DNA from 3 places in the Duganella dendranthematis genome. Region 3 is predicted to be linked to each of the others. Evidence: predicted binding sites of a transcription regulator. Region 3 holds the regulator's gene; each other region holds the start of a gene.

Region 1 (9,874 bases), 1.0 Mb from region 3:
TTCGTCGACCTCGACCCGGTCCATTACACGATGCTGCAAAATCTCACCTACGAAGCGCTGATCGCCGACCGCCAGAAGATCGTCTAAGCGGACGAAAAAAAACCGGCAAGCTGCCGGTTTTTTTTCGTGATCCGTCCAGCTAGTTAGCTTGCGGCAGAGGCAGCGGAGGCGGGCGGATTGTTTTTGGTCAGTGCATTCGATACTGCCGTGTTGGTGGAGTCAGTCGATACCGTCCAGGTAATGTTAGCGGTGCCAAGGCCACTAGGAGCCAGTTGGATGTAACTACCTTTCAATGCCTTGCCAGTATCGGTATCGAGGTTTGCCTTGATGACGCCATCAGTTACAGTAGCGCTCGATACTTCCTTGGTTGCGGTGAAGGCTGGGATACCGGCAGCGCCGGTGTCGCAGCTGTCCGCCACGCCACTATTTTCCTGGATGCACAGCGAAACAGCAGTTTTCAGGCCGTCCAGCGCAGCCACAACGCTCTGTGCCTTGGCTTTGGCCGTGTAGTCGCTGTACTGTGGAATCGCCACGGCGGCCAGGATGCCGATAATGGCGACCACGATCATCAGTTCGATCAGGGTGAAGCCGGCTTGTGCTTGTTTCTTCATCATTTTCATGGATTTCATTTTGCGACTCCTAGGGGGTGTGATTACATTGTTGGGTGACACATCCCTACTAGTGCAATTGGTGTGCCAGCCTGTTTTTGCCTAAAATTTCAGCAAAACCCACCCCAAACTGCCATTTTTTGTCAGCCCGATGCGCCGCAATTTGTCAGCCTGTCCACGACTGACAAATTTTGTCAGGCCACGCGAAAGGTCATTTGCGTGCCGCTGAGGTCGATCACGTCGCCGTCGCTGAGGCGCTCAGCAACCTGCCGGTCCAAGGTCGTACCGTTGAGCAGCGGCGCCAGCTCGCCTTCGGTATGGGTGATCGTATAGAACTGCAGATGGCGGTGGATCACCACCACCTGCACACCGGCCCGGCCCAGCGTGGTCTGCGGCTTGGTCAACGCGACGTGCTTGCCGGCATTCGCACCGTTCAGCACCGACAACTCGGCCAGCACCGGCTGCGCCGCCGCCAGCGGGCGCACGCCATCCGCCACGAACGCCAGCTCAAATTTGGCCATCTTGATGGCGTCCTGATGTTGCAGGAAATGCTTGCCGATACGGTGGCCGTTAACGAAGGTGCCATTGGTGCTGTGCAGGTCCTCCAGGAAGGAGTCGTCGAGGATGGTGACGATGACCGCATGTTCGGCGCTGATGGCCGGATGGCTCAGCACGATGTCGTTGCGCGGATGGCGGCCCAAGGTCATGCGCTCCTTGCTCAGCTGCACCTGCTGCTCTGGTTGTCCGTCACGCGAAATGAGGAGCTTGGCCAATCGGATCTCCGGCAAAAATAAAGGGGAGCACATGGCTCCCCTTTATTATTCCACAACTAAGCGGATGGAAATTACAGCATTGCTTTCAGCAGACGCGCCATTTCCGATGGGTTTTTGGTCACGGTGATGCCGCAAGCTTCCATGATTTCCAGTTTGGCTTGTGCGGTGTCCGCGCCGCCCGAGATCAGCGCGCCGGCGTGGCCCATGCGCTTGCCTGGAGGAGCGGTCACGCCGGCGATGAAGCCAACGACCGGTTTCTTCATGTTGTCTTTGATCCAACGGGCTGCATTGGCTTCGTCCGGACCGCCGATTTCGCCGATCATGATGACCGCATCGGTATCAGGATCTTCGTTGAACATGCGCATCACGTCGATGTGCTTCAGACCGTTGATTGGGTCGCCGCCGATACCAACTGCCGACGACTGGCCCAGGCCCAGTGCGGTCAGCTGACCCACTGCTTCATAGGTCAGGGTGCCCGAACGCGACACCACGCCGATACGGCCCTTCTTGTGGATGTGACCTGGCATGATGCCGATCTTGATTTCGTCAGGGGTGATCAGGCCTGGGCAGTTAGGGCCCAGCAGCAGGGTTTTCGAACCCGCTTTGGCCATACGGTCCTTGATTTCCATCATGTCGCGGACTGGAATGCCTTCGGTGATGCAAATTGCCAGGTCCAGGTTGGCTTCAACAGCTTCCCAGATTGCAGCAGCAGCGCCAGCTGGCGGCACGTAGATGACCGACACGGTCGCGCCGGTTTCCGAGGCGGCTTCTTTCACCGAACCGAAAATTGGAATGCCTTCGAAGTCTTCGCCGGCTTTCTTCGGGTTCACGCCTGCTACGAAGGCGTTTTTGCCGTTCGCGTAGTCGCGGCACATGCGGGTGTGGAACTGGCCGGTTTTACCGGTGATACCCTGGGTGATGACTTTGGTGTCTTTGTTGATCAGAATAGACATATCGGTTCCTTAATTATTTACCAGCAGCTGCGGCAACAACGCTCTTGGCTGCGTCTTCCATCGTGTCAGCAGCGATGATTGGCAGACCGGAGTCAGCCAGCATCTTCTTGCCCAGATCTTCGTTGGTGCCCTTCATGCGGACCACCAGCGGTACTTGCAGCGAAACTGCTTTCGATGCGGTGATGACGCCTTCGGCGATCACGTCGCAACGCATGATGCCGCCGAAGATGTTGACCAGGATGGCTTTCAGGCCTGGGTTTTTCAACATGATCTTGAAGGCTTCGGTGACTTTCTCAGCCGTGGCGCCACCGCCGACGTCCAGGAAGTTGGCCGGCTCGCCGCCGAACAGCTTGATGGTGTCCATGGTGGCCATGGCCAGACCGGCGCCGTTCACCAGGCAGCCGATGTTGCCGTCCAGCGAGATGTAGGCCAGGTCGAATTTCGAAGCTTCCACTTCCGCTGGATCTTCTTCGTCCAGATCGCGGTAAGCGACGATTTCTGGTTGACGGAACAGAGCGTTGGCGTCGAAGTTGAATTTCGCGTCCAGCGCGATGATCTTGCCCGAACCGGTCACGATCAGCGGATTGATTTCGGCCAGCGACGAGTCGGTTTCCCAGTAGGCTTTGTACAGGCCTTGCAGGTTGGTGACGGCATCAGCGATCGAACCTTCCGGCACGCCGATTTTGGCAGCGATGGCGGCAGCGTCCGCGTCGGTCAGGCCGACGGCTGGATCGATGGCGATCGAGTGGATTTTTTCTGGGTGGGACTCGGCAACTTCTTCGATGTCCATGCCGCCTTCCGACGAGGCCATCAGCACAACGCGCTGGGTCACGCGGTCGGTCACCAGCGATACGTACAGTTCTTGTTTGATGTCGGCGCCTTCTTCGATCAGCAGACGACGTACTTTTTGGCCTTCTGGGCCGGTCTGATGGGTGATCAGCTGCATGCCCAGGATCTGGTCAGCGTATTCTTTCACTTGTTCCAGCGACTTGGCAACTTTCACGCCGCCGCCTTTACCACGGCCACCGGCGTGGATTTGAGCTTTCACAACCCAGACTGGGCCGCCCAAGGTTTCAGCAGCTTTGACTGCTTCTTCAACGGACAGGCACGGAATGCCGCGCGGTACCGTCACTCCGTATTTTCGGAGGATTTCTTTGCCTTGATACTCATGGATTTTCATGCTGGCTTCCCTTCTGATGCTGATGTGTATAAATCGGTTGAATGATTAAGCAGATAATGTTGCTACGCGCTACCCGGTGCTGCTTTGTCCACCCAGCGCGGGTAAAACTTCGCCACTGCGCTGGCCAGGCCGTGCAGGGTGAGGAATCTTGTAGTGCAAATCGGTGTGTGATGCAGAGGGGTGCCGCCAATAGTCCGCACACCATTCCGGTTGGGGATAGCGGTTGCGCGCGAGGACCGCAGCGCACGTCGGATAACTGGAGTTAACAGGGACATAAGATCGATACCGCTCTCGCGGCATGTAATTAGTTAGCAGCCTGGCGCATTTTCTCTTACTAAAAATGCACGTTGCCGCAGCTTCTACGGACAACCACCGCACCCGCGGTGCTGCAAAAACCCGCAAAGTTTAGCACACCCCGCACCGGCTGGATACTCAGTCGTCGAGATCGGCGCCTTTGATGACCTTTTGCACGGTGCGTTGCGAGAAGCCTCGCTGCAACAGAAAGCGAATTTGCTTATGTCGATCCTGTGGATCATTTGCCACGATGCCGAACTTGCGCTGCCAGATGTCGCGGGCGCGTTCGATCTCGGTGTCGGCCAGATTGGATTTGAGTTCCTGCAGGGCTTCCCCATTGACGCCGTGGCTTTGCAGCTCGGCGACAATGCGGCTATTGCCGTACCGGGCGGCACGGCGGTGGATCAGCGCTTCGGAAAAGCGCTCTTGCGACAGCCAGTTGTTTTTTTCCAGCAGGTCGAGCAGGGCGTCGACGTCGTCGCCCGCCTCGGCATATTTGGACAGCTTGCGCGCCAGTTCCAGCCGGCTATGCTCGCGCATGGAGAGATAGCGCAGCGCCCGCGCTTTGAGGCTAAGTGGTGGGGTTCGCATGGACGGCGTCGCTCCCGCGCAAGCGGGAGCCGAGACAGCGCTGGCTCAGCATGGGTTCCCGCCTGCGCGGGAACGACATGCTTACGCCGCGTCGGCTTCCGGTTTGGCCGGCTTCAGCTTGACCACGGTGGTGTCGGCGCCGGCCAGTGGCGGCAGTGCGCGCACGCCCAGCGATTCGCGCACCTTGTTTTCGATTTCCCACGCCAGCGCCGGACGCTCTTGCAGGAAGATACGGGCGTTGTCCTTGCCCTGGCCGACGCGTTCGCCGTTGTAGCTGTACCACGAGCCCGACTTCTCGACGATCTTGGCTTCCACGCCCAGATCGAGGATTTCGCCTTCGCGCGAGGTGCCGGCGCCGTACAGGATGTCGAAGTGCGCTTCCTTGAACGGTGGCGCGATCTTGTTCTTGACGACCTTGACCTTGGTTTCGTTACCGATCACCTCATCGCCCGATTTGATCGAGCCGGTGCGGCGGATGTCCAGACGCACGGAGGCGTAGAACTTCAGCGCGTTACCGCCGGTGGTGGTTTCCGGCGAACCGAACATCACACCGATCTTCATGCGGATCTGGTTGATGAAGATCACCAGGGTGTTGGTGCGGTTGATCGAACCGGTCAGCTTGCGCAGCGCTTGCGACATCAGGCGTGCCTGCAGGCCTGGCAGCGAGTCGCCCATATCGCCTTCGATCTCGGCGCGTGGCGTCAGCGCGGCGACCGAGTCGACCACCACCATGTCGACCGAACCGGAACGCACCAGCGCGTCGCAGATTTCCAGCGCTTGTTCGCCGGTGTCCGGCTGCGAAATCAGCAGCTCGTGCAGGTTGACGCCCAGTTTCTGCGCGTAGCCGACGTCCAGCGCATGCTCGGCGTCGATAAAGGCGCAGGTGCCGCCCAGTTTTTGCATCTCGGCGATGGTTTGCAGGGTCAGCGTGGTTTTACCCGACGATTCCGGACCATAGATTTCCACCACGCGGCCGCGCGGCAGGCCACCGACGCCCAGTGCCACGTCCAGGCCCAGCGAGCCGGTCGAGACCACTTGTACTTCTTCGATCGGGGCACTGGCGTCCATGCGCATGACGGAACCCTTGCCGAATTGCTTTTCGATCTGGGCCAGCGCAGCTGCCAGCGCCTTGGCTTTTTCAGATGCAGGTACTACGCCTTTTTTGTCGTCCATAATGTGCTTTCAGCCAGTTGGGTTGTTCAATACAGGTAGCACTGTATAAAAAAACAGTGCTTAATGCAAGCGGGATTTGCGCTAATTCTTTGAGAAAGCACAAAAACTCGCCAAAATAGGGGCTTGTACAGCCGGAGTAGATTCACATGCGTATTTTACTTGCCGAAGACGACAGCGTTCTGGCCGACGGGCTGACCCGCTCCTTGCGCCAGTCCGGCTACGCCATCGATTGCGTCCGCAACGGGCAGGAAGCCGACACCGCCCTGTCGACCCAGGAATTCGATTTGCTGATCCTGGACCTGGGCCTGCCCAAGCTGTCCGGCCTGGAAGTGCTGCGCCGCCTGCGCGCGCGCTCCTCGCTGCTGCCGGTGCTGATCCTGACCGCCGCCGATTCGATCGAGCAGCGCGTCAACGGCCTCGACCTCGGCGCCGACGATTATATGGCCAAACCATTCGCCCTGTCGGAACTGGAGGCAAGGGTGCGCGCGCTGGTGCGGCGCGGCGCCGGCGGCGGCGCCACCGTCATCAGGCACGGCCCGCTGAGCTACGACCAGGTCGGTCGCAGCGCTTATATTAATGAGCAGATGCTGGACCTGTCCGCGCGCGAACTGGGGCTGCTGGAAATCCTGCTGGCCCGCACCGGTCGTCTGGTATCGAAAGAACAACTGGTCGATCACCTGTGCGAATGGGGCGAGGAAGTCAGCAACAACGCCATCGAAGTCTATGTGCACCGGCTGCGCAAGAAGATCGAAGTCGGCGGCGTGCGCATCGCCACCGTGCGCGGCCTCGGCTACTGCCTGGAGAAATTCACCGAAGCCGCGCGCGCCAGCGCCGAGGCCGAGGCCAGGGCCGACACCGGAAACGCCAGCAAGTGAGCGCCGTCCCGGAAACCGCCGAACCGGAGTATCAACCGCCCGCCCCCGATGCGGACGAGGACATACAGCATTCCCTGTTCGGCGAAATCCTGGACTGGATGCTGGCGCCGCTGCTGCTGCTGTGGCCGATGAGCATCGCCATCACCTACCTGGTCGCCAAGTCGATCGCCAACCAGCCCTTCGACCATGCGCTGGAAGACAGCGTGACGGTGCTGGCGCAGCAGGTGCGCTCGGTCGATGGCAAGCTGATCAAGAGCCTCAGTGGATCGGCCCGCGACATCCTGCGCGCCGACGACATCGACAACGTCTACTTCCAGATCCAGGGCCCGCAAGGCGAACACATCGACGGCGACCGCGACATGCCGCAGCCGGTGCTGGACGATGAAGACAAGACCAGCGCCGGCGGCGTGCGCTTCCGCAACGACAGCATGCATGGCACGCCGGTGCGGGTCGCCTTCGCTTACGTGCAGATCGAGCGCAACGATGGCAGCACGCCGCAGCTCGCGCTGGTGCAGGTGGCCGAGACGCTGGAAAAGCGCGCGCAACTGGCCAACGCCATCATCAAGGGCGTGATCCTGCCGCAGTTCATTGTGTTGCCGGTGGTACTGGCCCTGGTCTGGTTTGCGCTGGCGCGCGGATTGTCGCCGCTGGCGCAATTGCAGGAGCGCATCCGCGCGCGCAGTTCGGAAGATCTGAGTCCCATCGCCTCCAACCAGGTGCCGGAGGAAATCTCGCCGCTGGTGCGTTCGCTCAACGAGATGCTGTCGCGGCTGTCGCTGACGATCGATATGCAGAAGCGCTTCATCGCCGACGCCGCCCACCAGATGCGCACGCCGCTGGCCGGCATGCGCATGCAGTCCGAGCTGGCCCTGCGCCAGACCGACAGCGGCGAAATCCACCGCTCGCTGGAACAGCTGGCCAAGAGCTCGGAAGCGGCGACGCGGCTGGTGAATCAATTGCTGGCCCTGGCGCGCGCCGAGAACCATCCGCAGACCGGCAGCGTCATGCAGTCGCTGGACTTGTCCGAGCTGGCGCGCATGGTGGTGCAGGACTGGGTGCAAGCCTCGTTCTCCCATCGCATCGACCTTGGCTTTGAAGCGCCGCCACTGCCGCTGCTGATCACCGGCAATCCGACCATGCTGCGCGAATTGCTGTCTAACCTGATCGACAATGCGCTGCGCTACACGCCGGCCGGCGGCAGCGTCACCGTGCGGGTGCGCAGCGACGAACTGGAGCACGGCTACCTGGAAGTGGAAGACACCGGCCCCGGCATCGCACAAGGCGAACGCGAGCGCGTATTCGAGCGCTTCTACCGCATCTTGGGCAACACCGCCGAGGGCAGCGGCCTGGGGCTGGCGATTGTGCGCGAGATTGCGCAGCAACACGGCGCCGAGGTCGACATCTTCAGCAATCCGCGCGCGACGCAGCCCAAGCTGCCGGGCGCGCTGTTCCGCCTGACTTTCCCGCTGCCGCCGGCGCAGCACGACGACGAAAACGAAGCGCCGTACTATGGATAAACCGCAACCTTCCGCCGCGCCGCCGCTCACGCGCCTGCAACACTGGCACAAAACCCGCCGCATGACCGCCCTGCTGCTGACGCTGTGGATGCTGACCGGCTTCTGCGCCGCCTTCTTCGCCCGCGAACTGGCCGGCCTGAGCGTGTTCGGCTGGCCGCTGTCATTCTATCTGGCGGCGCAGGGGGCGTCGCTGGTCTACCTCGGCATCATCGCCTTCTACGCCTGGCGCATGCGCCGGCTCGACCGCGCCGCGCGCCAGCAACCGGAGCCGTCCGCTTGAAGCCACGCACCTTCTTCCAGCGCCTGCGCAGCTACTACGCCATGTTCACCGCCGGCTTCGGCGGCTTCCTGATCGCGCTGGCCGCGCTGGAACAGGAAGGCATGCCGCGCGTGTGGATCGGCTACCTGTTCATGTTCGCCACCATTGTGCTGTACGCGCTGATCGGCGTCATCAGCCGCACCTCCAACGTGCTCGAATACTACGTGGCCGGCCGCCGCGTGCCGGCCATGTTCAACGGCATGGCCACCGCCGCCGACTGGATCTCGGCCGCCAGCTTCATCAGCTTGGCGGGCGGCCTCTACCTGCACGGCTTCGACGGCCTGGCCTACATCATGGGCTGGACCGGCGGTTATTGCCTGGTGGCGCTGCTGATCGCGCCCTACCTGCGCAAGTTCGCCCAGTACACCATCCCCGACTTCCTGGCCGAGCGCTACGGCGGCGCCGACGATGCCGAGCGTGGCGGCCGCGCGGTGCGCATCCTGGCCGTGATCGCCACCATCATCGTCTCCTTCACCTACGTGGTGGCGCAGATCTACGCGGTAGGCCTGATCGCCTCGCGCTTCACCGGCGTTGATTTTTCGGTCGGCATCTTCCTCGGCCTGGCCAGCATCCTGGTGTGCTCCTTCCTCGGCGGCATGCGCGCCATCACCTGGACCCAGGTGGCGCAGTACATCATCATCCTGGTGGCGTTTCTGATTCCAGCCATCTGGCTGTCGGCCAAACATACCGACAACCCGATTCCGCAAGTGGCCTACGGCAAACTGCTACCCAAGTTGAGCGCGCGCGAACACGTGTTGCAGGAAGATCCGAAAGAAGCCGAAGTGCGCGCCATCTTCCGCCAGCGCGCCGCCGACTACGAGCAGCGCCTCAGTACGCTGCCATCCTCCTGGGAAATCGGCCGCGCCGACGCCCAGCGCAAAGTGGACCACGTCAAAACGCGCAACGCCTCGCTGCTGGACATCCGCAGTGCGGAACGCGAACTGGTGGCCTATCCGAAAAATGCCGACGAGGCCGAACGCGTGTGGAGCGAAGCGCGCGAGCAGAACCTGCAACGCGCCGAACCGATCACGCCGCACGCTACGCCCTACCCCGGCGACCCGGCCACCTCCGACATCAAGCGCAACAACTTTCTGGCGCTGGTGTTCTGCCTGATGCTGGGCACGGCCGCGCTGCCGCACATCCTGATGCGCTCCTACACCACGCCGTCGGTGCACGACACCCGCGTCTCGGTGCTGTGGACGCTGTTCTTCATCCTGCTGATCTACCTGACCATTCCGGCGCTGGCGGTGCTGGTCAAGTACGACATCTACAACGCGCTAGTCGGCACCAACTACGACCATTTGCCCAACTGGGTGTCGTACTGGGCCAATGTGGACAAGCTTAATCCGCTGTTCAGCATCAACGACATCAACCATGACGGCGTGGTGCAGCTGGCCGAAATCACCATCGACGCCGACGTGCTGGTGCTGGCCACGCCGGAAATCGCCGGCCTGCCGTACGTGATCTCCGGGCTGGTGGCGGCCGGCGGCCTGGCGGCGGCGCTGTCCACCGCCGACGGCCTGCTCCTGGCCATCTCCAACGCGCTGTCGCATGACGTGTATTACAAGCTGGTGGACCGCAGCGCCTCCAC
Region 2 (9,874 bases), 3.1 Mb from region 3:
CGTCCATCAGAATTTCCCGTGCAAGTACCAGGCGCCACCAGGCACTCGCTCCAGATAAATCCAGTAGCACGACGCATCTGAGGCTTGCGCAATATAGTAGTCACGCGCGGCTGTTTGGCCGTTCCACCAATGTCCTTCAATGCGCTCGGGCCCTTTAATTATCTTTAACGGCGAACCATAGAATGGACGGTCGTCCCGGACCAGTAGCTTATGCGGCTCGTCCAGCAACCAGAATGGGCGCTCAAACGCCTTGACGTCTTCCGTCAATTTTATAGGAGTCTGGCTTATCGGAATCCACGCGTTAGAGGCTTCTGGCACGTGGTCTGGGGTCTCCACAGCTACCAGCACGTTTTCAGGTCCCAAACGGGCGCTAAGCAGCTCCATGAGGCGCTTTCGGTCAGCCGGACTTCCTCCAGGTTCGGGAAATAGGTCGTCAGTCAGCGGAACCATGGCTGCCAAGAGTCGCACTTCAAGGCGAACCCCGATTACCGGCGCCGTCAATTCAACGCGAGGTAATCGTTCTTTGAGGAGTCGACTCATGTGGTCGATACGCCAGGCTGGTTCCCCCAAACGAATCTCGACTTCAGTCGCGGGAATGGCTTCTCGACCGCGTTCGTGTTCCAGCATGAACGCGAAAGTATTCACCGCCTGCTGGCGAGCTACCAGCCAACCAACGAATTGTTCCAGCAACCCTGTCGCACCGTCCAGTAAAGCCTCTGCATGCTCAACCCTGTCGAATGTTTCGATACGAGCACTGAAGGTCTCAGGAATGGCAATCCATTGAAACATTTCGGGGGCCAGCCCATAGGCGAGGTCCAATTCCTCGAGGACCTGCTTACTCATCCTGCGCTGTACACCTTGGCGGGGAGGCGACGTAAGGCGGCGAGGTCGGTAGCGCCGATGCCCGCTAGCCATTCCAGATGAGGTACAGCAGCGGGCAAGTAATCACATGGGATGCGGTCCAGCTGCCGCTCCAGCGAAGCCATCTTCACAGTTCGACGTAGCAAGGCCAAGCGTCTTGATAGTGGCAGACGAGCTAGCAGCCAAGCGCCCAACGCAGTAGGCCCGGTTCCAAGTCGAACGGTTACGCCTACAGCTTGCGTGCTTGCTCGAATCCTTCTACCTATCGCCGCACGCCCCCGAAAAAGTCCTAGACTTGCGGTGACGTCCAGCACAATACTTGAGTCGCCAGCGTGCGCCACTTCCGGCGTGAACTGAAGCAGTGCCAAAGCGATGGCATTGCGAGTTATTTCCTCACGCTGAAGGTCTCGCTCTAACACGACGGTTGACGGCGCCACTGCGGATACTCCGCCTGGCCGCATACCGACACGAACCCCTAACGCATAGGCTTCACGCGATACCGAAATGACTTTCCCTTTTTCGACAACGACGTAAGGCGCCGGGTCACACCAACGCGGCCTGACGGACTCGAGTGGTAGGAGTGGGAGATGAACGCTTAACCAGTACCGCATTTTGCTCATCCAGGAATCGTTGACGTGCTGGCATTTTGGCCAGTGGAATAATTAGTGGTTGGTCGTGATGCGGGCCACGTCGCTTAATAACTTCTGCTGATATTCCGCCTGCCGACGGTCGTAGTGCTATTCGAAGTGGCGCAGGAGAGGCATCAGCAGCGGCGCTTAAGGGGCGTAAAAGCCAAAATGTTGTGTCCGTTGATTGCGCTGCTAGATTCAGTCGACGAAGGGCTTCATTGCGTATGTTCTTCTGCCAGAGTAAAACCGCTCCAAAACCCCCATTCCGTAGAATTTGCTCAGTCGACCATAGGGCATTCGCCGTCGTGGGGGCACGAATCCAAAGAAGATTTGGGCAGTGCAATCCCAGGAATTTGCATGCGGCCGAGTTGGGGCGATGAGGGGGCTCAATAAACGCGACATAACGGCTTTTGGATAAATTTGCGAGAGCCGGGCGCAGCAGGTGCATTTCTCCAATCCCAGGCTGTTGAAGTAGGAGCTCTACTAAGGTGGACTGAGGCCAGCCTCCCTCGGGCAACTCCGCGTCCAGGCACTCATACCCAGAAGGAGAGGACAAAGTGCGGCTGCGACTCAATTCGTCTGCGCGCCAAATGTGTTGCCGCAGGGTGGCCTCAGCAATACGCTGTTCTTCGGACGATGTTGTGAGAGGTGGCGCAATCATGAGAGTGCATTTTTTACTGTATGTATGTACAGTATTACTATAGACCGCCAATGCATCGGTAGTCAAGTTGCCAAGTAGCTACTGAATGCACCAAACGCCTTTTGCTTGCAGGAATGGAGGCATTTCCCTCTGGCTTCGTTTGAAGAATGCGGCTGTCGATTTGAGTTTGAAAGGCTATAAAGTTTAGCTTGCCATGAAACTGTTTATATGCACCCGGTATGTACATTGCCTTGAACAGAAATTTGCTTCTACTTAAGTTGTAGAAACGCCTTTCCTCTTTGACGGAAAGTAACTATTATTGATTGTAAATTTTTAATTTACTTGCATGTTGGAGAACGCGTTGAGTGACCAAATCGCTTTTGTTGACCCTGGATTTGCGGACAATCCCGAACCACGCTGTCCATGCGTATTGTTGCTGGACGTATCGGGAAGTATGAGTGGCGCTGCAATCACCGAGTTGAATGCTGGCTTAGCTACCTTCCGGGATGAGCTCGCAGCAGACTCTTTGGCGATGCAACGAGTTGAGGTTGCCATAGTTACCTTTGGCCCAGCCCAAGTTGAACTACCATTCACTTCGGCAGGCGCTTTTTACCCACCAGTGCTTAATGCGCGCGGCGATACACCCATGGGCGCGGCTATTACTCAAGCATTAAATTTGCTGAAAGACCGGAAGGCAGAATACCGAGCAAACGGGATTGCGTTTTACCGTCCATGGGTGTTCTTAATTACTGACGGAGCTCCAACGGATACATGGCAAAACGCTGCGGCGGAAGTCAAAGAAGGGGAAGCATCTAAGGCATTTGCGTTCTTTGCGATTGGTGTGAAGGGGGCGAACATGGAAATTTTGAGCCAGATTAGTGTGCGTTCTCCGTTGTCGCTACAGGAGCTCAAATTCCGAGAGTTGTTTAGCTGGCTGTCGAACTCGCTTCGTTCGGTATCTCGTTCCACTCCCGGTACTGAAGTTCAGTTAAGTGCTCCCACTGGGTGGGCTTCAGTTTGAGCTGGTACGCGATTGGGGCGTCCGTCACCGGTACCTCGCACATATCCACGAATCGCGTCTGTGAGGATAGCTGCTGGTTTCAGACGGATACGCTTCCCAATGGACCATTTCTAGCGGTATTCGTCGCGGATGGGGCGGGTAGCGCCTCGCATGGAGAAATTGGCGCAGAGCTTGCAATGCAAGCGGCGGCTGAGAAAGTCGCTGAGAAGACGGCTAAAGGAGAGTTTGGGATTGCGGATGAGTTAGCCGTTGAATGCGTTTTAGCTATCCGCATGCGTCTAGAAAGTTATGCAGCTGAGCATAGCTTGGTCATGCGAGACTTAGCGTGTACCTTCTTGGGTGTCGTCTCCCTTCCTCAAGCTTCGCTAGCGATGCAGATTGGAGATGGCGGCATTGTGTTAAACGCTGGCAAAGGGTTGGAGCTGGCGATAGTTCCGATGTCAGGCGAATACGCAAACATGACTAGCTTTGTCACTGATGAGAACGCTGTAAAAGCCTTGCAGACGCGCGAATATATAGGCCAGTTGACGGAGGTTGCCGTTTTCAGCGATGGATTGCAGCGGATAGCACTACAGTTGGCGACCAACACACCACATGTTCCGTTCTTCAGTCCTTTTTTTGATGCGTTGCGACGCGCGACGCCTGAAGATGAGGATGCTTTGCATCAAGCATTGAACAACTTTCTAAACAGCGAGCGCGTTAATTCGCGCACTGATGACGATAAAACTCTGGTCGTCGCAACCTTTAATGAATGACAGAAGTGGCAAAGGCATTTGTTACGTCGCGGGGAGAATCCGTAACCATCAGTCGAGAGCTCGGTCGTGGTGGGGAGGGGAGTGTATTTGAGCTTGCGCCGGAGTCGCACAACGTCGCAAAGATTTACCACAAAGTCCCTGATAAAAAAAAGCAGGATAAGCTTCGCTTCATGGCGACACGCTCGTCAGAGAAGCTCCTCAAGTATGTCGCTTGGCCACAATCAACGCTGAGTGATTCCAAGACCGGGGCTGTCGTCGGTTACCTAATGCCCAAGGTGACCAACCGTTCGTCTATTCAGATGCTGTACAGTCCCGCTCATCGTAGGCAAAATCACCCGAAGGCAGGGTGGGACTTCCTGCTGTTTATCGCGAGGAATGTCGCTGCGGCATTTGAAGTGCTTCACGCGGAGGGTCATATTCTCGGCGATGTGAACCAAGGCAACGTCATGGTCGGTAAGGATAGCACTGTAGTAATTATTGACAGTGATTCCTTTCAGGTAGAAGCCAACGGAACTGTGCACTTTTGTGAAGTTGGAGTATCTCACTTTACTCCCCCGGAGCTACAAGGACTCTCTTCGTTCTCAGGCTTTCGTCGTACGATAAATCACGACAATTTTGGCCTCGCGTTGTTGATTTTTCATACCTTGTTCGGAGGACGACATCCATACGCGGGTGTCCCGCAGAGAGATGGTGTCGGGGACTCTCTTGAAAGCGACATTAAAGAATTCCGGTATGCCTATGCCAAAGATGCGAAGCAGAGGGGAATCGCGCCTCCTCCACGTTCAATCCCGACATCGATGTTGCCTTCTGAGGTGGAACAGCTTTTTCATCAAGCATTCACTGAGCAGGGGCGCGCACTTCCCGACCTACTGCTAGCCAGTGGGTCGCCGCATTGGATGCTGTTCGTGGAAGACTAAAAAAGTGTGCTAACTCGGTTTTGCATATTTATCCAGGCCATCTCTCCGAATGCACTTGGTGTGCGCTAGAGAAAATTGGGGTTTCCTATTTCACCGATATGGGCGCTGCATATGTGCGGCCCGCTACAGGCTTCGACCTTGGGCGATTCTGGACTCTCTTGGAATTGGTTAAGCCTCCAGCCCCTTTCGCCTTGCCAGGTATGCCTGATTTCAACCTTAGCCCAACGCCACTTTCGGTGGATGCGTTGGCGGATAGTGGTCAGTTGTGGATTAGGATATTAGCTATTTTGGGCGGAGTTTTGATGGTCGCTCAATCGCTGAAGCTGATTATCCCCGCAGTGATTGTCGCGTTTTGGGGATGGCATTTTGGTAGCCCCAAAGAAAATAAGGTCCGTGCCGATGAGCATCGGAGAAGGAAGCAAGCGCGTGACTCTGCAAAGTTAAACTTCGACCGCCTTGTACAGCAAGTGAAAGCATCCATTGGACCACAAGGATTTGTTGCGAAGAAAACTGAACTGGAGAAGCTGCGCGATGAGTACAAAAAAATTCCCGAAATGGAGCAGCGTGAAATCACTCAACTGAAAGACACCGCGCAAGCAAGGCAGAAGAAAAAGTTTCTCGAACAGTGCTTCATAGACGTGGCAACTATTCCGAACGTCGGTCCGGGGCGGAAGGCCGCGTTACGCTCTTTCGGTATCGAAACGGCAGCCGATGTAACGAAGCACGCTGTGATGCAGGTCAAGGGTTTCGGCGAAAGGAATACAAGGGCGATGATGGATTGGAAGGCGAGTTGTGAACGTAAATTTGTTTACAACCCAAGCGTAGCGTTCACTCCAGCAGATACAAACGCAATTAGGAAAAAATTCGGTACAAGGGCCGCCCAGATTGAACGAGCCCTTGAGGCGGGCTTGGGAGAACTGAAGTCGTTTGCTGCGGTTTCGGAAAGTAGAAAAAAGGTAGCGCTGCCTAGTTTAGAAGCTGCGGCGAAACAGCTCGCGCAAGCTGAACAGGATTTGTCAGTCTTCTAGATGGATTCCCACAGATGCGGATGAGGGATATCGTTGAAGCAGCCCTGTCGCTTTAGAGTTTTCACCATCATTTATATAATGGTGAAATTTATATAATGGTGAAAGCTTGCGAGAGGGCGTTGTCGAAGCGTTTCGCTGCCCCCCGGCGGAACTAGCACTCGGGAATGCTCTCTAGATAAGGGTAAGCAAGATGAAGGCGACACATTCAGGGAGGGGCGCATTCGGGGTGGCTTGGTGTGGGAGCTAACTGAGGCAAGCGTTGTCAACTGATATGGTAAAGCTTTTATCCGAGAGCTTACTATGTCAGACGACCTCAAGAATCGTGGTGGCCAAGACCGCCTGCGCATCAACGTCAATGAAGAGCATGAAGTCCGCTACTGGACGCAAGAGTTGAACGTAACCAAGGAAGAGCTTGAGCGAGCGGTAAAAACAGCGGGCGTGATGGCCGTAGACGTTCGTAAGCACTTAGGCAAATAATGCACCGATGGCCAGCCTATTTCGGCGCGTCCGGGTCGACCAACCAATGCCCGAGACATCGAGCTATTTGAGCACGCCCGACGGGCGCTACTTCATCGTCCGTGGCAGGTTGTGGCGCATGAGCAATCCGGCTCTCAGCCCGGAAGTTAGACAGCATTGGGTAGACAAGCTGATGGATGCGCGCCGGACGGTCGCAATGGCACTTAAAGCCCACGACTCAAAAGCTGAGAAGGCTGCGAGAGCAAATGTGGATGCGGCCAAACGCGCACTCGGTGAGCGAGGGCCGGTGTGGTGGACGGACGATGCGCCGGATTTTAACCGCAGACTAGTCAAGAACACGCCGTACGCGGATTGGTATGCTGCATTGCCAAGCGATTGACAAGCAGAGTCGATGGGGCATCCTATAAAGGCTATGTCAAATCAAAATAAGGACAGCGCCCCAGCGTAGGGTCGTATGATAGGACTAAATAGCTACCTGATACATTTGGAGATTTGCTAAACGTATGCCCCTTCAAATAGTTTTCAACGGTTTGCTTAGTCAGCTCCGGTTCATCAGTAAAAATGACAATCACGTAACCGCCGGGATACGGCGACCCCTTCAATTTTGAAAACCGCTTCGCTTTTTTTGTGAGCAAGGAGCTTACAAGGTCGATGAATTTCGTCCGGTCCCATAAAGCCCAGTCATATACTCTTCCTGCTTTATAAGCTTGTATTGCAGCACCATCGACAAGCTCCGTGAGTTCGAACGCTAAACGCTCACCTAAAAGCGAAAGAGCCTCAAGGTCAGGAGGGTCGTTTCCTCTTCCTCTGAGTTTGAGCTCGTGAAAAAAGAGCTTACCATCAAGCTCAAGGCTCTCTGCTAAAGCCTTCGCCGCACCTAGTTCCTCTTGGTCCCTATCGACGGACCAGCCAAAGAAGCTAGCGTAGCCACGACTTTCTAGCCGAGCTTTCCGCATAAGCTGCACAATTTCTAGTTCCTCTTCGTGCGTCATCTATTCATTCTCACTAATCAGCCTGCCGGTAGCGGCCTCGTGCAACTCTAACTCAGCTGAGAGCTGGTGGTAGCTCAGGTCCGAGCTGTTACAGTTAAGCAGCTAAGTCTGGCTTCGTCGGATTGCCTCCAGGACGAGCTCGAGTTCGGGGCAATGAATTCGCGGGTGAGTGGACTGAAAAATTTAAACCCATGAAAACGTGCGAGGTCCGATACGAGCACCAGAAACTGTGGAGCTTCCTCCCTGATATCGCAACGCACAGATATTTCTGCGCCGACATCATCTTCGAAAAGTATGTCGATGCGATTGCCATTTTCCGGGCCAAAGACCAGCCAGTTTTTCAACATCTGCCAAGGCGGCCCCATGTAGTGAGCCAACTCCTCTTGCACCTTGTAGACCATGGAAAGAGGCAAAGGCGGTGGCTGCCACCCATCGCCCGTTTGGCGAGGCGCTGGAGCGTCGTAATCCACGATGTACAGGTCGAACTGCCAAACGGCCATGTTGTCACCTCATTCAATCCGGTCCCAGAACATACTAAGTGTACTCCCGCCGGGTTTCCTATATTTCTGCTGTTAAACCTAAACCTTTAAGGCGGAGTGATTGGCACTCAGCTAAATACCATGATTCGCGACACATCTCTCCATCTCACCATTGCATAGCGTCAAGGGCGCGTTCTTCGTTCACCACCTTCGGCGTCCTAAGCAGGCTAGTGCCCGCTTTGGCAGCGAAACAATCAACTGGCAAAAGTCACACCGGATGACGCATGGGATGGTGCATCTAAAGATTTCTTCAATGGCTACCAAAGGATTCTGACCCGAAGCCTGGGCGCAGTTGGCTCGCTTCCTGCTGTCGGTACCAATAAAAGGTCATCTATTGACAAGGTAGTTAGCCGAGGATATTGTTGCCCATGATTTGAGAAAGTTGAGTGTGAGTGGGTGCAAAAACCCATCTGGAGTGACTAAGAGAATCCCGCACGCAACGGCCGCCTAAGCGGCCGTTGTGCCATCTGCTGCCAACGCAAATCTGCCTACACGAGCTTGCGCGCAAGCGACGGCTCAGGGGAACGGCCCACATAACCAACAGAAGCTGCTAATGACTGAAATTGCCCTGACCGAAAACGGAAAAGAATATCGCGCGGAATACGAGATTTTTGATGACATGCTGGTCGTGTATCTGCCCGATGGAGACATCAGGCAGACAGTGCTCAATGGAGGCATCAAGCCACATATCGCGGCAATGACTCATTTGCGTTCTTTCGCAAGCACTAGCACTCGAGCTGGTGTCTGAGTTCGGCCATAAGCGGACCTTGCTAGTTTCGATTCTACGGACTAGCCCTGCGAGGACATTGATAGGGGATGGACAATGCACTTGCACCGTCAAGAATTCATGCCGCGCCTTCGAGAAGCGCTGACTGCTTCCTGGGACAAACAAACCGCTTATATGGGAGTCGAAGAAATAGGAAACGCAGCACTAGGGCAGTGCTACCCGACGTCTAGGGTAGTGCAGCACTACTACCCTAAGACCGAAATTTTCAAAGGAACAGTGTGGACCGGGGAAGCTCTTGAGGTGCACTTTTGGAACGGTCTACGTCTCGGCGATGAGTGGTATCACATCGACTTGACGTGGCAACAGTTTCCAGTTGGTTCCGTCGTTCAGGAATTCGTAGTCATCGAACGTCGGGAACTGAATGATAGCGAAGGAACAGTAATACGCTGTGCGTTGTTGCTAAAGCGGGTTGAGGACTATATAAAAGCTAGCCTAAGCGTTGCTATGTAACGGCAAACAACCATCATCCTTCATTTACAATTATTGGAGGCTTATGCCAACGCTCTCCACGCTTATTCCTGATGCAGACGCTATTTTGGCGCTTCAACCCGAAGAGTTGGCTGGGCTCGGACTGGAGCTCATCACTTCTATTACTCCTGAAGATGGGATTGGTTCACCGCTACATCCGACATCATTTACACATCCGCAAACGCTTGGGACGTTCCCATCAGAAAAACGCAAGGAAGTGGAATATGCGATGGCCGAGGGATGGAACTGGCTGCTCCGTGAAGGGATGATTGCCCCGGTCCCGGGGGAGACGTCCGGCTGGCACTTTGTGACACGAAGGGGAAAGCAGTTGCGTGACCGCGCTGGAGTCGTGGCTTACGCTAACTCAGTTCTGCTCCCACGAGGCATGCTGCATCCGTCTATTGTTCAGTGCTGTTGGTCTGCCTTTATGCGAGGCGAATACGATACAGCGGTTTTCCAAGCTTTTCGAGAACTCGAAGTCGCAATTCGGCTAGCTGGCAATTTTTCTGCTGATGATTTCGGTGTGCCATTGGCGCAAAAAGCCTTTGGCGAAAAAGGCCCCCTTACGGACAGAAATGCACCGTCCGGCGAACGTGTAGCCCTGCTCAACATGATGACTGGAGCGCTGGGTTCCTACAAAAACCCTCATAGTCATCGCAAGGTGCAGCTCAGTGCCATGGACGCGAGTGAAATGATTGTGTTGGCTAGTCACTTGATGAAAATAGTGGATGCACGACGAGCCACGTAGCTATTTGTGCGT
Region 3 (9,874 bases):
GAGCAGCGCGCAAGCGGCGAAAACCACCCAAGCTGGGTCACTGGCGGCTTCACGCTGAAACCCGGCGCCAAGCGCGACATCGGCCTGCACTTCATAGTCCGCTAAAGCCGGCGAGTTGGTTAGAATGTGTGCATTGCCCTCAGGAATGCACATGAAATCTTTGTTCGCCGCCGCCCTCCTCGCCGCCCTTCCCTGCTTCGCCGCCGAGCGCGCCTACAGCACGCCGCAACTGTTGCTGGCCCTGCGCACCGACACGCAGACGCTGGCGCGGCTGACGCCGGTCAGCGATCCCGGCTTCGACTTCACGCCGGGCACGCGCGAGGCCGAGCGCAGCGGCAATGGCTACGCCCATATCGGCGACCTCAACCTGCGACTGCGCAGCGGCGACGGCGCCTGGCAGGACTATTCCTCGTCCAGGGAACGCAAGCCGGTGCGCGTGCTGGCGGCCGGCCCCGCGCTGGCCGCCGCCGACATCAGCGCCACCTTCGGCGCCGGCCTGCCGCTGACGGTGGAGCGACGCTGGCTCAACGACAAGGGCGCGCTGGTGCTGCGCTTCACGCTGATCAATCGCTCGGCCCGGCCGGTGGAAATCGGCGGCCTCGGCATGCCGATGGTGTTCGACAACATCATCACCGACCGCACGCTGGAGCAGGCCCACGCCAGCGCCAGCTTCGCCGATCCCTACATCGGCCGCGACGCCGGTTACGTGCAGGTGACGCGCCTCAACGGCGCCGGTCCGGCGCTGCTGGTGCTGCCGGACGGCCATACGCCGCTGGAAGCCTGGCGCCCGATCGACGACAACAGCAAACGCGCGCAGACCGCCGAGGGCTTTTACGACTGGACCGTGGCCAGCAAGGCCTATGCGGAAACCGACTGGAAAACCGCCGGCCAGCAATGGAATACGCCCACCAGCCTGACGCTGCAAGCGGGCGAACGGCGCGAGATCGGCGTGCGCTTTGTCACCGCGCAGTCCATCCGTGCCATCGAGCAGACGCTGGTGGCGCAGCAGCGGCCGGTGGCGATTGGCATCCCCGGTTACGTGGTACCGACCGACCTGGACGCCACACTGTTCCTGCACAGTGCACAGAAAATCTCCGCCATCAGCGCCGAACCGGCCGGCGCGCTGACTGCCACGCCGGCCACAGCGCCAGCCAGCGCCACCGCCAAAGGCTGGCTGCGCTATACCATCAAGAGCCAGGGCTGGGGACCGGCGCGGCTGAACATCACCTACGCCGACCACAGCGTGCAGACCATCAGCTATTTCATCACCAAGCCGCTGGAACAGGCCGTGGCCGACCTCGGCCGCTTCAGCACCACGCAGCAATGGTTCGATGACAAGACCGATCCTTTCCAGCGTGCGCCGGCGATCCTGACCTACGACAACGACGCCAAACGCATCGTCACCGACGACACCCGCGTGTGGATCTCCGGCATGAGCGACGAAGGCGGCGCCGGCAGCTGGGTCGCGGCCATCATGAAACAACTCGACAATCCGGACGCGGCCGAGGTGGCCAGGCTGGAACGCCTGGTCAACGAGACCGTGCTCGGCAAACTGCAAGTAGCGGAAGGCCCGCAGGCCGGCGCTGTGCGCAAGAGCCTGTTCTACTACGATCCGCAAGCCTTCCCGGCCTATTACGGCGCCACGCAAGACTGGAAGAGCTGGACCTCGTGGAACAAGAAGGATGCCGGCGACCTCGGCCGCGCCTACAACTATCCGCACGTGGCGATCGGCCACTGGGTGCTGTACCGCCTGGCGCGCAACCACAGCGGCCTGGTCACCGCGCACGACTGGCGCTGGTATCTGCAACACGCCTACCAGACCGTGGTGGCGATGGAGCGCGACGCGCCCGAATACGCGCAGTTCGGGTTGATGGAAGGCGACGTCTTCGTCGACATCCTGCAAGACCTGCAACGTGAAGGCCTGCAAGCCGAAGCCGCCAATATGGAACGCCTGATGAAGCAGCGCGCCGACCACTGGCGCTCGCTGGCCTACCCGTTCGGCAGCGAGATGGCGTGGGACTCGACGGGCCAGGCCGAGGTCTACGCCTGGATGCGCTATTTCGGCTACCAGAAGCAGGCCGACATCACGCGCGAGGTCATCCTCGGCTACGACCCGACGCTGCCAAGCTGGGGCTATAACGGCAACGCCCGCCGCTACTGGGACTTCCTGTACGGCGGCAAGACGCGCCGCATCGAACGCCAGCTGCACCACTACGGCTCGACGCTGAACGCGGTGCCGTTGTTTGCCGCCTACCGCGCCAACCCGACCGACCTGCACCTGCTGCGCGTGGCGTACGGTGGCCTGTTGGGCGGCATCACCAATATCGACCAGCAAGGCTTTGCCTCGGCCGCGTTCCACGCCTGGCCGGACATGATGCGCTGGGACGCCTACAGCGGCGACTACGGCATGGGCTTCTACGGCCACGCCTACGCCACCGCCACCTACGTTCTCAACGATCCGGTGTTCGGCTGGCTGGCCTTTGGCGCCAACCTGCGCAATGACGGCGCCACGCTGCACATCACGCCGAAGGACAGCGCCCGCAGTCGCCTGTTTGTCGCCTCGACCCGCACCTGGATCACGCTGGAAGCCGGCAAGATCGACAGCGCCGATATCGACATCCGCAACGGCGCCATCACGCTGCATTTGGCGCCGCGCACGGCATCGACGCCGACCGCGCGCGTGATCGTCGAGCGCGACGGCAAGCGCAACGACGCGCTGGTGACGTTGACAGAGGGAGTGACCGCCTGGCGCACCAAGTGAATTTATTTCGTCCGAGGCAACAAATTCCCTTGCATTTCAAGGCATACTGTACAAAAATACAGACTGTCTATATACACAGGCTCACCGTACCCCATGCTTAAGCTCACCGCCCGCCAGGAACAAATCCTGAATCTGATCAAGGACGCGATCGAAAACACCGGCTTCCCGCCGACGCGCGCCGAGATCGCCAATGAACTGGGCTTCAAGTCCGCCAACGCCGCCGAGGAACACTTGCAGGCGCTGGCCCGCAAGGGTGCGATTGAAATCGCCGCCGGCACCTCACGCGGCATCCGTCTGCTGGGCGTGCACGCCGAACCGGCCGCGTCGAAAATTCCGGCCGCGCTGATGATGTCGCTGCCGCTGATCGGCCGCGTGGCCGCTGGCTCGCCGATCCTGGCGCAAGAAAACCTGGAAACCAACTACAACGTCGACCCGGCCATGTTCGCCGCCAAGCCGGATTATTTGCTGAAGGTACGCGGGGAATCGATGCGCGACGCCGGCATCATGGACGGTGACCTGCTGGCCGTGAAAAAAGTCGATAGCGCCAAGAACGGCCAGATCGTCGTCGCCCGCATCGGCAACGACGTCACGGTCAAGCGCTACCGCAAGACCGGCGGCCTGATCGAACTGCTGCCGGAAAATCCGGACTTCAAGATCATCACCGTCGATCCGGAAGCGGACGAGTTCGCGCTGGAAGGCCTGGCGGTCGGCCTGATGCGCACCTGGCACTAACGCTTGATGTTGTTCGGTGCGACATCCCGCACCGATCCGGATGCGGTCGCGAAGTCCAGTATTTCGCGATCGCGCATTTCCTTGTGACGGGCTGTACGCTCGTTCTCCGTGCTGACATACTCATTGGTGCCAGCCTGCCATGCAGTGCGCGCGGCAACGATTTTGTCGGCCTGACGCCGGGCATCCTGAATCACTGCGCTGTAGGCGCGGTCCATCTGCGCCGAAGCGCGGCCAATCTCGGCATCGGTCATCAGGTTGGACAGGTCGGCGGGAATCGCCTTTCCGGCTGGCAGCAACTCCTGTAGCTTTTGCACGAAGCCGTTGTAGCAGGTCATCCAGGCATCGATGCCATCCCCGACCCCTTTGATTTCCTGCTTGTTGGTCGAGCGTGCCGGAATGTCCGGCGTGACGCATTTGGCATTGGACAGGGCCACATCGGCGCCGTCATAACCCTGCACGTAGTAGTCGATGTCTTTTTGACGGGCCTGGCGTTGTGTGGTCAGCGTCAGGGCGGCCTTGGCCTCGGCGTAGCCGGCGGCACTCGCTTTGCGGAACCACTCGTCACCCTTGGCGGTATCGGCAGGCATACCTTCGCCATACCAGTAAATCTCGCCCAACCGGAACTGCGCTGCAGGATTACCGGCCGACGCCAGCTTCACATACAGCGGCATCGCGCCCGCATAATTCTTCGCTTCCATCAGCTTGTTGGCGTCGGTCAATTCGTCAGCCAGTGCGACATTGCCCACGGCCAGCGCGGCCATCAGTAAAAAAGCGGCTTTCATGGTTACCCCTCGACTTAAGTGCTTAAAAATCAAGTCTATCCAAGAAGGTAACTTTGAGCAAACTAAACATATCGCCCGTTGGTTATTCGCCACCGGGGGCAAAAGCAATTAGCAGCCTTCGAGGGCGGTGCAGAAATCATCCAGCAGATCGGCGGTGTCTTCGATGCCGACCGAGACGCGGATCAGCGATTCGGCAATGCCCATCGAGGCGCGGCGTTCGGCGCCCATCTCGTAGAAGATGGTGTGCGCGACCGGGATGATCAACGTGCGGTTGTCGCCCAGATTGGATGCCGGAATCGCCAGCTTGAGGCGGTTCAGGAAGTCGAAGCAGTCCAGGCCATCCTTCAGTTCAAAGCTCAGCAGCGAGCCGTGCGCGCGGAACAGTTCCGAACTGATGGCGTGCTGCGGATGCGACTGCAGGCCCGGATAGTATACTGCGGCGACGCGCTCATCCTTCTCCAGCAACTCGGCCAGCGCCAGCGCGTTGGCGGTGGTGCGCTGCATGCGCAGGGCCAGCGTTTCGGCGCCGACCGCGATGTGGTGCGCGGCGTCCGGCGCCAGCGAGGAGCCGAAGTCGCGCAGCGCCTTGGCGCGGATCTGCGCCAGCCCCCATTGCAGCGGCGCGGCTTTCTTGTAGTTCTCGTAGATATTGGGGAAGCGGGTCCAGTCGTAGGCGCCGGTGTCGGTCAGGCTGCCGCCCAGCGCATTGCCGTGGCCGCCGATCGACTTGGTCAGCGCGTTAACCACCAGGCCCGCCCCCACCGCTTTCGGCAGGAACAGGTAGGGCGTGGTCATGGTGTTGTCCACCACGTACAGGATGCCGCGCGCCTGGCACAGTTCGCCGATGCGCTTCAGGTCCGCCACTTGCGTGCGCGGATTGGCGATGGTTTCCACGAAGACCACGCGGGTGTTCTCGGTGATGGCCGCTTCCACATTGGCCACATCGGTCGCGTCCACGAAGGACACGCCGATGCCCTGGCTCATGGCGGTCTGCCACAGGCTGTTGGTATTACCGAACAAGAAGGCCGACGACACCACATGATCACCCGTGCGCAACAACGCCTGCACCACGGCGCCGATCGCGCCCATGCCGGTGGCGAAGCAGATGGTGCCGACACCCTGCTCCATCTTGTTGACCTTGTCTTCCAGGGCCGAGATGGTCGGGTTGCCCTGGCGGCCGTAGCGGAAGCCCGGTTCCTTGCCCTGGAAAACCGACGCCAGCTGACGCGCATCGGCGTAGCCGAAGGCCACCGAGGTATGGATAGGCTTGTGCAGCGAACCGTGCTCGATGCCCTTCTGGCGGTCGCCGTGCAGGATGGTGGTGGTGAAGCCGTAGTTCTTCTTGTCGCTCATAGTTACGCTTCGCTGGCTGCCAGGTTCAGGTTCAGCTGCGAACGGCCAGCATCTTCCGGCGCGGCGGCCTTGGTCGGGTGGTGACGCTCGTATTCCAGTTTATCGAGATACTCGCGGGTCACGTCGCCGGTCACGTAGACGCCGTCGAAGCACGATGCTTCAAAGTTGGTCAACGCCGGATTGACATCCGAAATCGCCCGTTTCAGCGCATCGATGTCCTGGTACACCAGGGCGTCGGCGGTGATTTCGCGGCAGACTTCTTCCACCGTGCGACCGTGGGCGATCAGCTCGTCGCGGGTCGGCATGTCGATGCCGTACACGTTCGGGTAGATCACCGGCGGCGCGGCCGACGCGAAAATCACCTTGGTGGCGCCGGAGTCGCGCGCCATCTGCACGATTTCGCGGCTGGTGGTGCCGCGCACGATCGAGTCATCGACCAGCAGCACGACCTTGCCCTTGAATTCGTCCGGAATCGCGTTTAGCTTCTGGCGCACGGATTTCTTGCGCGCGGCCTGGCCCGGCATGATGAAGGTCCGGCCGATGTAACGGTTCTTGATGAAGCCTTCGCGGTATTCCACGTTCAGCGCCAGCGCCAGCTGGATCGCGGCAGGACGCGACGAATCCGGGATCGGCATGACGACGTCGATCTTCATGTCTTTCAGCTCGCGCTTGATTTTCTCGGCCAGGTACTCGCCCATTTTCAGGCGGGTGGCGTACACCGAGGCGCCGTCGATGACCGAATCCGGACGGGCCAGATACACAAACTCGAACACGCACGGGTTCAGCGACGGATTGTCGGCGCACTGGCGCGAATGCAGCTGCTTGTTGGTGTCGATGAACACCGCTTCGCCCGGCGCGATGTCGCGCACAAAGCGGAAGCCCATGCCTTCCAGCGCCACCGATTCCGACGCGATCAGGTATTCGGTGCCTTCGGCGGTTTCATTAATGCCCAGGCACAGCGGACGGATGCCGAATGGATCGCGGAATGCCAGCAGGCCGACGCCGGCGATCTGCGCCACCGCAGCGTAACCGCCACGCACGCGGCGGTGCAACACGGTCACGGCGTTGAAGATGGTGTTGGCGTCGATCGAAATGCCGACCGTGGCTTTTTCGATTTCGTGCGCCAGCACGTTCAGCAGCACCTCCGAATCGGAATCGGTGTTGATGTGGCGGCGGTCATTCTCGAACATCTCTTTTTTGAGCTGTTCCCAGTTGGTCAGGTTACCGTTGTGGGCCAGCGTGATGCCGAACGGGGCGTTGACGTAGAACGGTTGCGCCTCCTCCTCGCTCGACGAGCCGGCGGTTGGGTAGCGGCAGTGACCGATACCGGAGTTGCCTTGCAGCGTACGCATGTTACGGGTACGGAAAACGTCGCGCACCAGGCCGTTGGCCTTGTGCATGGCGAACATGCTGCTGTGATTGGTCGCGATACCTGCCGCATCCTGACCGCGATGCTGCAACAGCAGCAAGGCGTCATACAGCATTTGGTTGACAGGTTGATGGGAAACGACGCCGACAATGCCACACATGATGGTGCTCCTGGACTGGACTACAGATTTAAAAACGCAGATTTAAAGAATTCAAAAATTTACATGCTGCGCGATGGCAGCGGGAAGATAGGGTTTGGCCATCCGTACGCCTTCTTCCGCGTAAGGACTCAACATCGCATGCTTCCAAAAATCCTGTTGTGGCAGCGAGGTCATCCCACTCAAGATGACGGCGGCCAGCACAATTACAAGTCCACGGGCAACGCCGAACGCGGCGCCGAGCACGCGGTCGATGAAGCTCAGGCCGCCCGCGTCGAGCAAGGCGTCCAGCGCCAGCGACAACAGGCTCATCAAAATCCGTGCACCGATAAACAGTGCAATAAAGGCAACGATCAGCCGCAGCACCTCGCCCGGCACCGCCGCCGGCAGCATCTGCGCCAGCGGCGCCGCGTAGGCATTGGCCACCACGAACGCCACGATCCAGCTCAGCAGCGACAGCACTTCCTTGACCAGGCCGCGCACCAGACCAATGATGACCGACGTGGCCAGCACGAAGATCACCAGGTAGTCGAAGAGCGTCACGTCAGACGGTTTCCAGGCGGCCGTCCAGGCCCATGCTGGTCAGCTTGGCCTTGACCTTCTCGGCCTCTTCCTTGCTGCCGAACGGGCCGACCCGCACGCGGGTAATGCCCGATGGCGTTTTCTGCGTGAACGAGCTGATGCCGGCGTTTTTCAGTTTGGCGCGCAGTTCGTCCGCCTTGCCCTGGTCGCTCAGTGCGGCCACTTGCAGTACGAATTTCTGCCCCCCTTCGGCCGCCGACGCGGCGCCCTTGCCTTCCAGGATGGCCAGCGCGCGGGCGTCGTCGGACTTGGACGGCGCAGCGGCCGGCTTGGCTTCGGCGGCCTTGGCGGCTTTGGCTTCGGCCAGTTTGCGTTCGGCGTCCTTGTCGGCCTTGAGCCTGGCTTCGGCTTTGGCCTCGGCCTGCTTGCGTTCCTGTTCCTGCTTGTAGTCGGCGTCCTGGCGGGCCTTCAGTTCGCGCTCAGCTTGCGCCTTTGCCATGATTTCCGCGCGGGCGTCCGCCTTGGCTTTGGCTTCCGCCTTGGCGGCGTCCTGTTTGGTGGTATCGACGGCGGCGACCACCGGCGCGGCTGCGGCAGTGGCTGCGGCAGTGGTGGTGGCGGCTGGCTTGGCGGCCGGCTTCACGTCCTCGACGATTTCTTCCCTGCTGTCTAGCGCGGCGTTGGCCGGCACGGTGGCGGCAGGCGCAGGCGCAGGCGCAGCCTCGGCGACCGGCTTGTCCTTGGATGGAATTTTAATTTCGATATCGGACGCGATCTGCTTGGGCTCGGAGTCGAGCAGCATCGGCAAGCCGACGGCGACGCCCAGCGCCAGCATGATGGCGCCGACCAGCCGGCGGCGCGCGCGTTTCTTTTCCGGCAACACCGGATCATCCTCTTCGCGGTCGCGCGAGCGGCGCTTGGGACCATCGGCCGACGAAGCGCGCTTGGAGCGGGCGCGTTCCGTTGCCGCCTGGTCATCTGCGCTGGTGTAATAGCCGCTGTCCTGGCCAGCGTCTTGCTTGTTTTTACCGGATTTCGAGAACAAGCCCATGCGTGATTTCAGTCCTGTGCGTTCAGTGGAGTGAGGATTTTCGTGCCGCCATGACACCAGCCACGGTCAGGAACGATCCAAAGACCACAATTCTATCATCCTCACCGGCCCGGCTGACGGCATTTGCGTACGCGGCGGCAGGATCATCGAACACATTGATGGTGCGTTCGTCGCGCTCCGGCTGCACCAGTTGCACCTTGGCGGCCAGTTCCGACGCACTGGCCGAACGCGGCGACGGCAGCGTCGCCAGGCACCAGTGATCGACGTGCTCGGACATGGCGGCGATCACGCCGTCGATATCCTTGTCCTGCATCGAACCGAACACGGCGTAGGTGTAACGGTGAAAACCCATATTGCCGAGATTCTGGTTGAGCGCGGCGGCGGCGTGCGGATTGTGAGCGACGTCGAGGATGGTGGTTGGACGGCCCGGCAACACCTGGAAGCGGCCCGGCAGTTCCACCGTCACCAGCCCGGTGCGCACTTCCTGCGCGCCGACCGGCAATTCCAGCTTGAGCGCTTCCAGTGCGGCCAGCGCGGCACAGGCATTGAGGATCTGGTTGGCGCCGCGCAGGCTTGGGTAGGCCAGCGAATTGCGGCGCTGGTTGCGGCCGCCGTAGCTCCACTGCTGCTTGTCGCCGGAATAATTGAAATCGCGGCCCATCAGCCACAAGTCGGCGCCGATGGCTTCGGCGTGGTCGATCAGCGACTGCGGCGGCACCGGGTCGGAACAGATCGCGGTTTTGCCGGCGCGGAAAATACCGGCCTTCTCGAAGCCGATCTTCTCGCGGGTGTCGCCCAGGTAGTCGGTATGGTCGATGTCGACGCTGGTGACGATGGAAACGTCGGCGTCAACGATGTTGACTGCGTCGAGGCGTCCGCCCAGGCCCACTTCCAGGATCACCACGTCCATGCCGGCTTGCGACAGCAGCTTCATGATCGCCAGCGTGGTGAATTCAAAATAGGTCAGCGTGGTGTCGCCACGGGCGGCTTCGACCTCGTTGAAAGCGGCCACCAGCACTTCATCGCTGGCCAGGTCGCCATTGACGCGCGCGCGCTCGTTGAAATCGAGGAAATGCGGCTTGATGTACAGGCCGACCTTGTAGCCGGCGCGCAGCAGGATCGATTCCAGCATCGAGCAGGTCGAGCC

The links. The regulator LexA, encoded in region 3, represses DNA repair genes until DNA is damaged. The targets are predictions, from matches to a motif close to ACTGTATNNNNATACAGT.
Region 1: a site for LexA is predicted at 5,613-5,630, ahead of recA (recombinase RecA). Genes of this name have one in related genera too.
Region 2: a site for LexA is predicted at 2,167-2,184, ahead of imuA (translesion DNA synthesis-associated protein ImuA). Genes of this name have one in related genera too.

Annotation. Positions count from the first base shown of each region.
Region 1 covers NZ_CP051684.1:1,683,000-1,692,873, forward strand. The annotation lists gene HH213_RS07800 (flagellar brake protein) at 1-87, shown strand, start outside; gene HH213_RS07805 (pilin) at 144-629, opposite strand; gene HH213_RS07810 (FHA domain-containing protein) at 803-1,381, opposite strand; gene sucD (succinate--CoA ligase subunit alpha) at 1,453-2,334, opposite strand; gene sucC (ADP-forming succinate--CoA ligase subunit beta) at 2,348-3,514, opposite strand; gene recX (recombination regulator RecX) at 3,947-4,399, opposite strand; gene recA (recombinase RecA) at 4,481-5,572, opposite strand; gene HH213_RS07835 (response regulator) at 5,719-6,447, shown strand; gene HH213_RS07840 (sensor histidine kinase) at 6,444-7,964, shown strand; gene HH213_RS07845 (DUF4212 domain-containing protein) at 7,957-8,244, shown strand; gene HH213_RS07850 (sodium:solute symporter family protein) at 8,286-9,874, shown strand, end outside.
Region 2 covers NZ_CP051684.1:3,761,848-3,771,721, forward strand. The annotation lists gene HH213_RS17160 (error-prone DNA polymerase) at 1-7, opposite strand, end outside; gene HH213_RS30565 (DNA polymerase Y subunit UmuC family protein) at 7-843, opposite strand; gene HH213_RS30570 (Y-family DNA polymerase) at 840-1,481, opposite strand; gene imuA (translesion DNA synthesis-associated protein ImuA) at 1,405-2,151, opposite strand; gene HH213_RS17175 (vWA domain-containing protein) at 2,492-3,151, shown strand; gene HH213_RS17180 (PP2C family serine/threonine-protein phosphatase) at 3,136-3,906, shown strand; gene HH213_RS30185 (helix-hairpin-helix domain-containing protein) at 3,903-4,823, shown strand; gene HH213_RS30190 (hypothetical protein) at 4,982-5,851, shown strand; gene HH213_RS17190 (DUF3606 domain-containing protein) at 6,152-6,328, shown strand; gene HH213_RS29880 (hypothetical protein) at 6,447-6,707, shown strand; gene HH213_RS17200 (hypothetical protein) at 6,739-7,320, opposite strand; gene HH213_RS17205 (hypothetical protein) at 7,395-7,820, opposite strand; gene HH213_RS17210 (hypothetical protein) at 8,413-8,607, shown strand; gene HH213_RS17215 (YunG family protein) at 8,689-9,096, shown strand; gene HH213_RS17220 (TIGR02391 family protein) at 9,140-9,862, shown strand.
Region 3 covers NZ_CP051684.1:662,959-672,832, forward strand. The annotation lists gene HH213_RS03125 (DUF5695 domain-containing protein) at 1-105, shown strand, start outside; gene HH213_RS03130 (DUF5695 domain-containing protein) at 152-2,761, shown strand; gene lexA (transcriptional repressor LexA) at 2,855-3,493, shown strand; gene HH213_RS03140 (SEL1-like repeat protein) at 3,490-4,275, opposite strand; gene HH213_RS03145 (cystathionine gamma-synthase family protein) at 4,384-5,628, opposite strand; gene purF (amidophosphoribosyltransferase) at 5,631-7,157, opposite strand; gene HH213_RS03155 (CvpA family protein) at 7,209-7,697, opposite strand; gene HH213_RS03160 (SPOR domain-containing protein) at 7,699-8,727, opposite strand; gene folC (bifunctional tetrahydrofolate synthase/dihydrofolate synthase) at 8,750-9,874, opposite strand, start outside.